3 regions of the Peribacillus sp. NPDC056705 genome follow, and region 2 is predicted to be linked to each of the others. Evidence: riboswitches for the same ligand, from Rfam matches in the RefSeq annotation. Region 2 holds a riboswitch; each other region holds the start of a gene.

The links. Region 2 has a riboswitch for cobalamin ahead of ACFRAK_RS23235 (hypothetical protein). Riboswitches for the same ligand answer to the same signal wherever they lie in the genome.
Region 1: linked by a shared signal. The riboswitch ahead of ACFRAK_RS19965 (energy-coupling factor ABC transporter permease) and the one ahead of ACFRAK_RS23235 (hypothetical protein) in region 2 are both predicted to bind cobalamin.
Region 3: linked by a shared signal. The riboswitch ahead of metE (5-methyltetrahydropteroyltriglutamate--homocysteine S-methyltransferase) and the one ahead of ACFRAK_RS23235 (hypothetical protein) in region 2 are both predicted to bind cobalamin.

Annotation. Positions count from the first base shown of each region.
Region 1 is NZ_JBHTYI010000021.1:6,644-9,918, forward strand. Features, by position in the region: gene cbiQ (cobalt ECF transporter T component CbiQ) at 1-237, opposite strand, end outside; gene ACFRAK_RS19960 (energy-coupling factor ABC transporter substrate-binding protein) at 224-535, opposite strand; gene ACFRAK_RS19965 (energy-coupling factor ABC transporter permease) at 537-1,280, opposite strand; cobalamin riboswitch at 1,454-1,647, opposite strand; cobalamin riboswitch at 1,849-2,039, shown strand; gene ACFRAK_RS19970 ((2Fe-2S) ferredoxin domain-containing protein) at 2,190-2,558, shown strand; gene cobJ (precorrin-3B C(17)-methyltransferase) at 2,573-3,275, shown strand, end outside.
Region 2 is NZ_JBHTYI010000031.1:10,087-13,361, reverse strand. Features, by position in the region: gene ACFRAK_RS23240 (ABC transporter substrate-binding protein) at 1-665, opposite strand, end outside; gene ACFRAK_RS23235 (hypothetical protein) at 669-1,214, opposite strand; cobalamin riboswitch at 1,372-1,591, opposite strand; gene ACFRAK_RS23230 (AAA family ATPase) at 1,782-2,738, shown strand; gene ACFRAK_RS23225 (DUF58 domain-containing protein) at 2,771-3,275, shown strand, end outside.
Region 3 is NZ_JBHTYI010000049.1:4,328-7,602, reverse strand. Features, by position in the region: gene metE (5-methyltetrahydropteroyltriglutamate--homocysteine S-methyltransferase) at 1-1,468, opposite strand, end outside; cobalamin riboswitch at 1,613-1,805, opposite strand; gene ACFRAK_RS26180 (ion channel) at 2,046-2,465, shown strand; gene bcp (thioredoxin-dependent thiol peroxidase) at 2,528-2,998, shown strand; gene ACFRAK_RS26170 (aminopeptidase) at 3,010-3,275, shown strand, end outside.

The DNA.
Region 1 (3,275 bases), on a different contig from region 2:
AATGGTTCCTGATAGTATAAAAAATCCCGGTAATAGAAGTAATTTAAAATAATAAGAAACCGGGATTTTTGCCGCAAAAATGATTAAAGCGCTCATCACCGTAAAAGTGATGAGTGAAACGGTCATATCCCTTACCGTTAACGAAAATAGCAAAAGGGAGATTGCAAAAACCATCTTTTCTAACGGATGTACATCCTTTAGCCCATTGAAATAGGCATATTTATCAATGAGTAACATGCTTCGATTTTCCGGGAATTTCCTGTTTGGTTTGCTTATTCCTTTGTTTCGTTACACCTATGAAATAACCAATGAAACCGGCTCCGATTGCAGCTTGCAGCGCAAATAATAAACTTTCGGTTTCCGCACCTGGCGGCTCCCAAATACTGTTGAACCATGGCTTGTATTCCGGCTGGATTTTAGTGATGGCTTCTTCAGCTTCTCCATCGGCACCGCCAAATTCCGTTCCTTGTTGCGTGATTAACGGTATGGTAGCAAGAACGACCACCAGGAAAAGCAGCAGTAAACTTTTTTTCATGTTAACGGGCCTCCTTAGATAAAACTCGCAGCAACTTCAATTCGCCTAGATTGTATTTTTTTAAGAAATTCATCACGACGACTGTCAGTAGCCCCTCACTGATTGCCAAGGGAATTTGGGTCAGGGCAAAAATCCCTGCAAATTTACTGAAAGAGGCCATGAATCCTCCTACCTCGGATGGAAAAGCAAGAGCAAGTTGAATGGAAGTTACTACATAGGTTCCCAAATCTCCAAAAGCAGCAGCCAAGAACACGGCAAGTGAAAAGGACCAACCCAATTTAGTTGCGCCCTTGAAGACGAAGTAAGCAATGAGCGGTCCGCAAACGGCCATGGAAAATGCATTGGCCCCTAATGTCGTCAATCCTCCGTGAGCCAGTAAAACGGCTTGAAATAATAGAACGATGGAGCCAACGACACTCATGGCCAATGGACCGAATAAAATGGAGCCCAAACCAACTCCGGTAGGGTGTGAAGAACTTCCCGTAACAGAAGGAATCTTTAGGGCGGATAAAATGAATACAAATGCACCCGATAGGCCAAGCATCATTTTTGTTTCTGGGTTTTCCCTTACTTTGGTTCTAATGGACCGGTAACCTAGGATTAAAAATGGAAGCGTCACGGCCCACCAGAATATAGCCCATTCAATGGGTAAAAAGCCCTCCATGATATGCATGGCCATTGCCCGTTTTGGGACGAAAAGCAGTAAAATGACAAAATAAATGGTCTTCCAATTGGTTCTTTTCATTCTTTCTCCTTTCAAAACTTTTAATTTTTCTGAACAATCTTGAGAAGAAAGGCGGCCCAACATAAAAAGCACTTCTCTCAAAGGAAAGAAGTGCGTAATGAACAGGAATTTTGCAGCATAAACCAACCATGGGCCTTTCTGCCTGATCCGCACACCCATCCTCGTAGGTTGAAACAGTTTCACGCTTCATGGCAGGTCTCCTGGCTTTGGTTCATCATCCCATTACATCCTTCCCATCTCATTTGACAGTGGAATTGTTAAAGTAATAGGACTCCCCTTTACAGTGGCGGGACCGCTCCGGATTTTCACCGGCTTCCCTTTTAAGCTGAATTCCGAAAAATTCAACACCATAAAACTTATGTAATTATTTAGAAAATTCTCGTATAGTGTACCATAAAGAAATAATTCCAGCTATACTATCTTTTTTTTTTGACTAAGTTTGTTGCAAGGAAAGGCTTGTTGACAGGATATACACTATTAAACTTTTCTAAACAGTCGGAATAAACTATTGAATTTTGATAAAGTTGTTATATGATAGATAAAGTTAGTTAGAAATGTATAATAAAACCAAATATTTCATTTTAAAAGTGCCCTTGTGTGAATATGCAAGGGATAATAGGGAAATCGGTGAAAGTCCGATGCAGCCCCCGCTACTGTAAACGCTGATGAAATTGTCGATAGCCACTGGCATTGTTGCCGGGAAGGGACAAGGTAAAATGAAGCGTAAGCCAGGAAACCTGCTTTTAAAATTGCATGATACTTTTCGGAGGGAAAGGTAGAAGGACTATGACGATTTCGGGAGATTGGGCATTCTTGCCTGGGGCTCCTCATCCATATAGTTTTTTTAAACCTTGACTCTTATGTTAAGGTTTTTTATTTTGCCTTTTCCCTGAACGCAGGAGGAAGAAGATGACTACTTGGAACTTAATGGGTACAAATACACATCTGTTGATTTGTAATGGAAGCAGCTGTATGAAAAAGGGCGGGGAAGAAGTAACCCAGGCGATTCGCGATGAAATTACTTCCAAAGGACTGGACATGAAAATCCATACAACGAGGACACGGTGTAACGGAAGATGTAAGGATGCCTGCGTTGTGATTGCCTATCCTCAAGGAAACTGGTATCGAGTGGAGACGCCTGATTTCGGCCGCCAAATTGTCAGCCATATCGATGATGGGGAGTTTGTTCCACAAATGATCTACCAATTCAATGATGGGGAAATGGCACCCAATCCAAATTTTCCTGCTCATACGGGTATTTCAAAGAACAAAGCGTAAAAGGAGATGTCTTAATGAGTACAAACGGTAAATTATTCGTCGTGGGCTTTGGACCAGGGAATTTTGAACACATTACCAAACGTGCTGTCGAAGCCCTTCAAGAAAGTGACTACATCATTGGTTATAAAACTTATGTTGAACTCATTCAGGGACTGCTTACAGATCAAACGATTATTAGTACGGGGATGACTGAAGAGGTATCGCGTGCTCAGGAAGCAGTGAAACAAGCGGAGCTGGGTAAGAAAGTTGCGGTAATCTCCAGCGGGGATGCTGGGGTTTACGGGATGGCTGGGTTGGTTTATGAAGTATTGATTGAAAAAGGCTGGAAAGAAGAAACTGGAGTGGGTATTGAAGTCATTCCTGGCATTTCTGCAATCAACTCTTGTGCATCTTTACTTGGGGCACCAGTCATGCACGATTCGTGTACAATCAGCCTCAGTGATCATCTAACTCCTTGGGAACTGATCGCTAAAAGGGTTGAAGCAGCTGCAATGGCAGACTTTGTCATTGCCCTGTATAATCCGCGCAGCGGCAGGCGGACGAGGCAAATTGTTGAAACACAGAAGATTCTCCTTCGCTACCGTTCACCCGATACACCTGTCGGGTTGGTGAAAAGTGCCTATCGCGATAGGCAAGATATTGTCATAACCAATTTAAAAGAGATGTTGAACCACGATATTGGAATGTTGACCACTGTCATTATTGGTAATTCCTCCA
Region 2 (3,275 bases):
ATGATTTCATTTTGGAAGGTCTCCGATCCTGTTGTATAGATTTCCGGAGCAGGGCTAATCTCAAAGTATGTTTGCTCCTTTTCATCTAAGGTTTTCACTTTTTCTTCGACATTTGTAATTTGGGATTTGATATCTTTCACTAATTCATTCCCTTTTTCGGCGACACCCATCACTTTAGCAATCTGCCCGATATCACCATATACATCATCGAAATTTGCCGCAGATTTAATGATGAATACAGGGATACCGGCATCTTCAAGTGGTTTCAGTGCCGTTTCATCCCCAATGGTATAAGCAATGATGGCATCAGGTTTCAAGGCAATGATTTTTTCTGCATTAATGTTAACGGAGTCTGAAACATGTTCGATATCCTTCGCTTCCTCTGGATAATTATCGAAGTCTGTCACGCCAACGACTTTATCACCCTGTTCAAGGGCAAATAAGATTTCCGTATTGCTTGGCTGAAGTGAAACGACCTTTTCCGGGATTTTCTCGAATTTTATTTTCTTACCAGTATCATCCGTAACGGTATAATCCTTGATTTCTTCGACCTTTTTACTATCTTTATTATCCTTTGAGGATTGATCATTGTTCACTCCGCATCCGGTGAGGAATAGCGTAAGCATCAGCATGGAAATCCAACTGAATCGTAGGGTTCTCTTCATTATTTATTCCTCCGTTTTCTTTTTCATTGGTTTGGTTGGGTATGATTTACTTATAAAAGGAATCTCCTCGATCCCCTGTTGCTTATTGACGTAGACTGCCATCACGAATAATACATTTGCAAGCAAGTGAGCGTAATCAAAAAGAATTCCTGGAATTTCCTTTTCTAGACTTACCTTGTGTAAAGCTCGCACGGACTTTTTGGCCTCACTGCGGCAAGTATGCAAAGTACATGCTGCGGTTGATCCTTGTGGAAGGACGAATGTTTCGATTCGATCCCTCACTTCAGCGACATACCGGTCGTAGATTGCACTTAAACGGTCGAGATCATCGCCGGTAATGGCTAAATTCCCACGGACTGAGCCGTTTAAATGGTAAACCATGGGCAATAATTCCATTAAGTCACGGTATACATCGGGGACGTCCTCAGTAAGCGAGGCGGCCAAGCCGATCTGTGTCGTCAATGAGTCTGTGCGGATTTCAAAATCGACGGTCGATACGGACTCACGCATGTATGGGTAGCATAAAAAACGAAAGTCTTTCTTTGCCATAAATCTTCCTCCTTTTACGTATTGGGTGAATGACCTCCGTATTGCTTTTCCCAGCAAGACAAATAGCCGACCAAGAGTTTTGGTCGGCTTCGGGCATCTATGTATCTGTAGTAGAAAAAGATGGGAGGGCCGTACAATCTCCTATCTTCCGAAGAGCATAATACGATGAAAAAAGGCAGGTCTCCTGGCTCGTGCGTCATTTTACTCTAAGAACCTTCCCATTTGGGTTAAATGGCCGGTAATCGGCGAGCGATTACAACCTCAAATAGTGGTAAACATCTTATTTCATTAGCACTTACAGTTGCGGAAACAGCTTCGGTTTTAAACCGAATTCCCTATTAAGCTGACAATGCAGCACCTTTTTCTGCAAGATTCATATTCACTTAGCAACAGTTTACCATACCTTTTTTCAATAGACTGCATTAATATTTTTGGACAAATTCGTTTATGGTTTACCGAATATCTAGTAAACTTACAATGTAAGGTTTAATTGGAGCTTAATGTAAAATTTTGATATAGAAAAAGGTATGAAATCATGGTGATACTGTGAATCCCGGGAGGTAGAGAATGATTTATAAGCAGGTCAATCAAAAACTGGAAATGGTTCTGGGGAACATCGAAAAGGTGATTATCGGAAAACGGGATATAGCAGAACTAAGTATCGTGGCACTCCTTTCCGGTGGACATGTTTTATTGGAGGATGTTCCGGGCGTAGGGAAGACAGTCATGGTAAGGGCACTGGCAAAATCTATAGGTGCAAGCTTTAAGAGAATTCAATTCACACCTGATTTACTTCCTTCTGATGTTACTGGTGTTTCGATCTTCAATCCTAAGGAACAAGAATTCATTTTTAGGCCAGGTCCGATAATGGGACATATTATTTTAGCCGATGAAATTAACCGGACCTCGCCGAAAACTCAGTCTGCATTACTTGAAGCCATGGAAGAGGCAAGTGTGACGATTGATGGTGTCACAAGGAGATTGGAGAAGCCGTTCTTCGTAATGGCGACACAAAATCCGATCGAATACGAGGGGACGTATCCGCTTCCGGAGGCTCAATTGGATAGATTCCTATTAAAAATGAAAATGGGCTATCCGGGTGTGGAAGAAGAGATAGAGGTTCTTAATAGAGCTCAATACACGGTACCGCTTGATGAGCTGGAAGCCGTCATCACCTTGGATGAATTGATAGAATTACAGGCTGAGGTAAAAGCTGTGATAGTGGATGACACAATAAAACGATATATTGTTGAATTGGCGAATCGAACACGTACGCATGAAGGGGTCTATTTAGGTGTAAGCCCGCGTGGATCGATAGCCTTGATGAAGGCAGCCCAGGCTTACGCGCGGGTCCAGGGCAGGGACTATGTTCTGCCGGACGATGTTCAATATTTGGTGCCATTCGTATTTTCCCACCGGCTTATTTTGAAACCTGAAGCGAAGTATGAGGGCTTCGATGCTGGAATGGTGATACATGAAGTTGTGGCGACAACACAGGTGCCTGTAAAGCGGGCTATGACCTAATGCGCAAATTCATCAACATTTTAAGGGGAAATATGAGTGTGGTCGGACTTGTATTACTCTTGACGGTTTCCTTTTGCTATGCAATGTTTCAAGGTGGTTTTGTCAGTTGGTTCATTTTTTATTCATTTTTGCCGTTTTCTGTGTACGCTTTGATTCTGCTGTTTTATCCGCTGCATGATTTGATCGTTGAGAGAAAGATCAATAAAAGGGAATGCCAGGCCGGCGAATCTGTTGAAATAGCATTGACGTTTACCCGTAAAAACCGGCTGCCCCTACTATTTATGGTGGTAGAGGAGGAATTGCCTCAGCGTCTGGAAGATAGGGGATTTCAAAGGAAAATCATTATCTTTCCGGGATTCAGGCGTACCTTCTGCATGTCATATACCTTGGAAGACATGGAGCGTGGAGAGCATTCGTTTCAATCGATCCGCTTTTGGGTTGGGGATTTTTTCGGGTTAGTCGAAAAGGAAGCGATATATAGTTCACCTCTGAAAATAACTGTTTTTCCTCGTTATCATGAGCTTGCCTACAGTGATC
Region 3 (3,275 bases), on a different contig from region 2:
CGTGAACGAGAACATCCAAACCGATTTCTTCTTGGATTTCGATCCATTTGCCGATTTCTTCGTTAACGAATGTTTCATATTGCTGAGCGGTCCAATCTCCTTTTTTGAATTTCCCGCGTGCTTGTTTAACTTCAAGTGTCTGCGGAAAGCTACCGATCGTAGTCGAAGGAAGGAAAGGCAATTTGAAAAATTCCTGTTGTTTTTGGTAACGCTCTTTAAATGGAATTTGACGGCCGGCAGTCCTGGTTTTAACCTTTTCGACTTTCGATCGTACAGCCCCATGATTCCGTGCATTTGAACTTGCTAACGTTTGAACCGTAATTTTATTGGCATCGACTTTTTCGGCGATTGCTTCAAAGCCTTGATTATTCCCTTTGACCAAGAGTGTGATTTCCTCAAGTTTCTCGTCAGCGAAAGCAAGGGCCTGTTTCACTTCTTTTGAAAGGGCGGATTCATTACGAACGGTCACTGGGACATGAAGCAGGGAACAAGAGGGCTGAAGCCAGATTTGGTCTTCGGCTACCTTTTTCTTAAGAGTCTCGATCAATTGAATTTTTTTCGATAAATCAGATAGCCAAATGTTTTTTCCGTCAATCACACCTGCAGCAAGTACTTTGTCCTTAGGGAAGCCGAATGCTTCAAGATTACTTAGATTCCTCCCTTTATCATGTACAAAATCAAGACCGATTCCTTGGACTTTTAATTCGATGACTTCTTGGTAGTGTTCCACGGCATCAAAGTATGTTTGTAGCATGATGTTCAGGTTCGGTGCTGCTTCATTCAGCTTTTCATAGAGGTAAGTAACAGTTTGCATATCATCTTTGGAAATGGATGAAACAAGAGCAGGTTCATCCATTTGTACCCATTTCACTCCTTCTTGCTCCAACTCCCGCAGGATTTGCGTGTATAGGGGAAGCAAGCTCAGGATGATGCCAGGGATCTCTTGTTTATTGAAGCCTTTGGAAAGGGAGATGAAGGTATAAGGTCCGATCAATACGGGCTTCGTTTCAATCCCTAGATTTTCCTTGGCTTCCCGGTATGCTGCAAGTGGTTTATTTTCTGTTAAAGTCAGCTGTGGCAGTTTTAATTCAGGGACAATATAGTGATAGTTCGTATTGAACCATTTCGTCATTTCGGAAGCAACTTCATCATTGTTTCCGCGAGCCATTGAATAATATACGGAAAGAGGAACTCTACCGCCTTCATAGGCTGAATAACGTTCAGGAACAAGACCGAACATGACGGACATGTCGAGCATTTGATCATAGAAAGTGAAGTCGTTGACAGGAATGATATCAATGCCCCGTTGCTTCTGTTTTTGTAAGTTGCCTAAACGGATTGCTTTTAGTTGTGCCGTAAATTCCGCTTCATCGATTTTACCTGACCAGTAAGCTTCCAATGTACGTTTCCATTCACGATCTTCCCCGATTCGAGGGTAACCCAAACTACTGCTTTTCAAAATTCCCATCCTCCCAATTCATATTATTGAACAATAAAAAAAGCATCCCTAACCGTCAAAAGAGAAAGTTAGAAATGCTTAAAATAAGAGGCATTCAGAATGCCCCTTACAATTATAAGGTCCCTAACACCTCCCTATCTCCCGTAGGTTAAAACAGTGTTGTTGAAATAGGCAGGTCTCCTGACTTAGGGATTATCATTAGCGGCGGGCCTTCCCGATCCGTTGATCAGTGGCATATTGGATGGCGCTAACACTCCCATTACAGTGGCGGGACCGTGCCGGAATTACACCGGACTTCCCTTTTAATCCTAATTAATAATTAGGAACCTATTTCCACATATGAAATTTTACAAAACCTGCCTTTATAAACTGTTTGCAAGTCTAAAATTTTTAAAATAAAAACTATTATAAAAATTTAGACAATCTTAACATATCCGACCAAAAGGGTCAACATGAGATTCGGGAAAAGAATCCGTTTTTTTGAGTGTGTGGGTGATGAGGATAAGGTCTGTTCCTAAAAAAGAATATATTGTTTGGACAGGGAGTATGTATAGAGGGAGTGGCGTATTGAAATGGGGCGTTGGGGATGACTTTCTACATCTTGATTGCAGGAATCATTTTTTGCATGGTGATGAGCATTCGTACGTTATTTCTTGTTGAGTCGGGAGGAAAGAAGTTTTCTCTGGAGGATATGCTGTGGCTTGGCAATTTATATGCGACGATATTGGTTGGGTTCGCACTGATTTATTTATTATACGAGCTTCAGAATCATTCGGTGATTCTTGATATGGGCAATCGGCTGGATGGCACTTTCTATGAACAGTTGAAGACTTCCTTTTACTTTAGTGCGATGACGATGTTTTCTGTAGGGTATGGAGATATAGCCCCGATTGGCATGGGCAGGATGATAGCTACCATTCAGGCTTTCATCGGGTATACACTACCGGCAGCGTTCGTGATTCGGACAGTTATCGATCTGGAACAGAATGATAGGAGGAATAAATGAAAGTTGTGTTTCTTTCGATTATTGGGTACTCTTACCATAATGAAGGAAATGGAGGGTTCAATATGACTGTTAAAATTGGAGCAAAAGCACCTGATTTCAAACTCCCTGCAAACAATGGTGAAATGGTTTCCCTATCGGATTTTAAGGGGAAAAACATTGTTTTATATTTTTATCCAAAAGACATGACGCCAGGTTGCACGACGGAGGCCTGTGATTTCCGGGACCATAATGAGCAATTCGAGGAATTGGACGCGGTCATCATTGGTATCAGCCCAGATCCAGCGGCACGTCATGAAAAGTTCATCGAAAAGCATGGATTGCCTTTTCTGCTGCTGGCTGACGAAAATCATGAAGCGGCTGAATCATTTGATGTTTGGCAATTGAAAAAGAACTTTGGCAAGGAGTATATGGGCATTGAACGTTCAACTTTCCTGATAGATAAGGCTGGTAAGATAGTCAAAGAATGGCGTAAAGTAAAAGTCAAAGGCCACGTCGAAGAAGCTCTTGAAACTCTTCGTGACCTCGAAAAATAAGGGACAGGCAGATGAAGGATGAGCGAATAACGAAGCTTGCAGCCAGGCTGATTCATCATTCGATACAAATACAGCCAAAAGAGAGAATCCTCATACGGGGGCATATTAACACGAAACCATTATTGAAAGAGCTGATTGATGAAATTTACAGAGTGGGTGCTTATCCATATGTAGAACTCGAAGACGATGAGATAAGCCGCCACCTGTTACAAGGGAATGTGAAGGAACAACTTGACACATCTTCGCAATGGGCTCTGAAGAAATATACAGATATCGA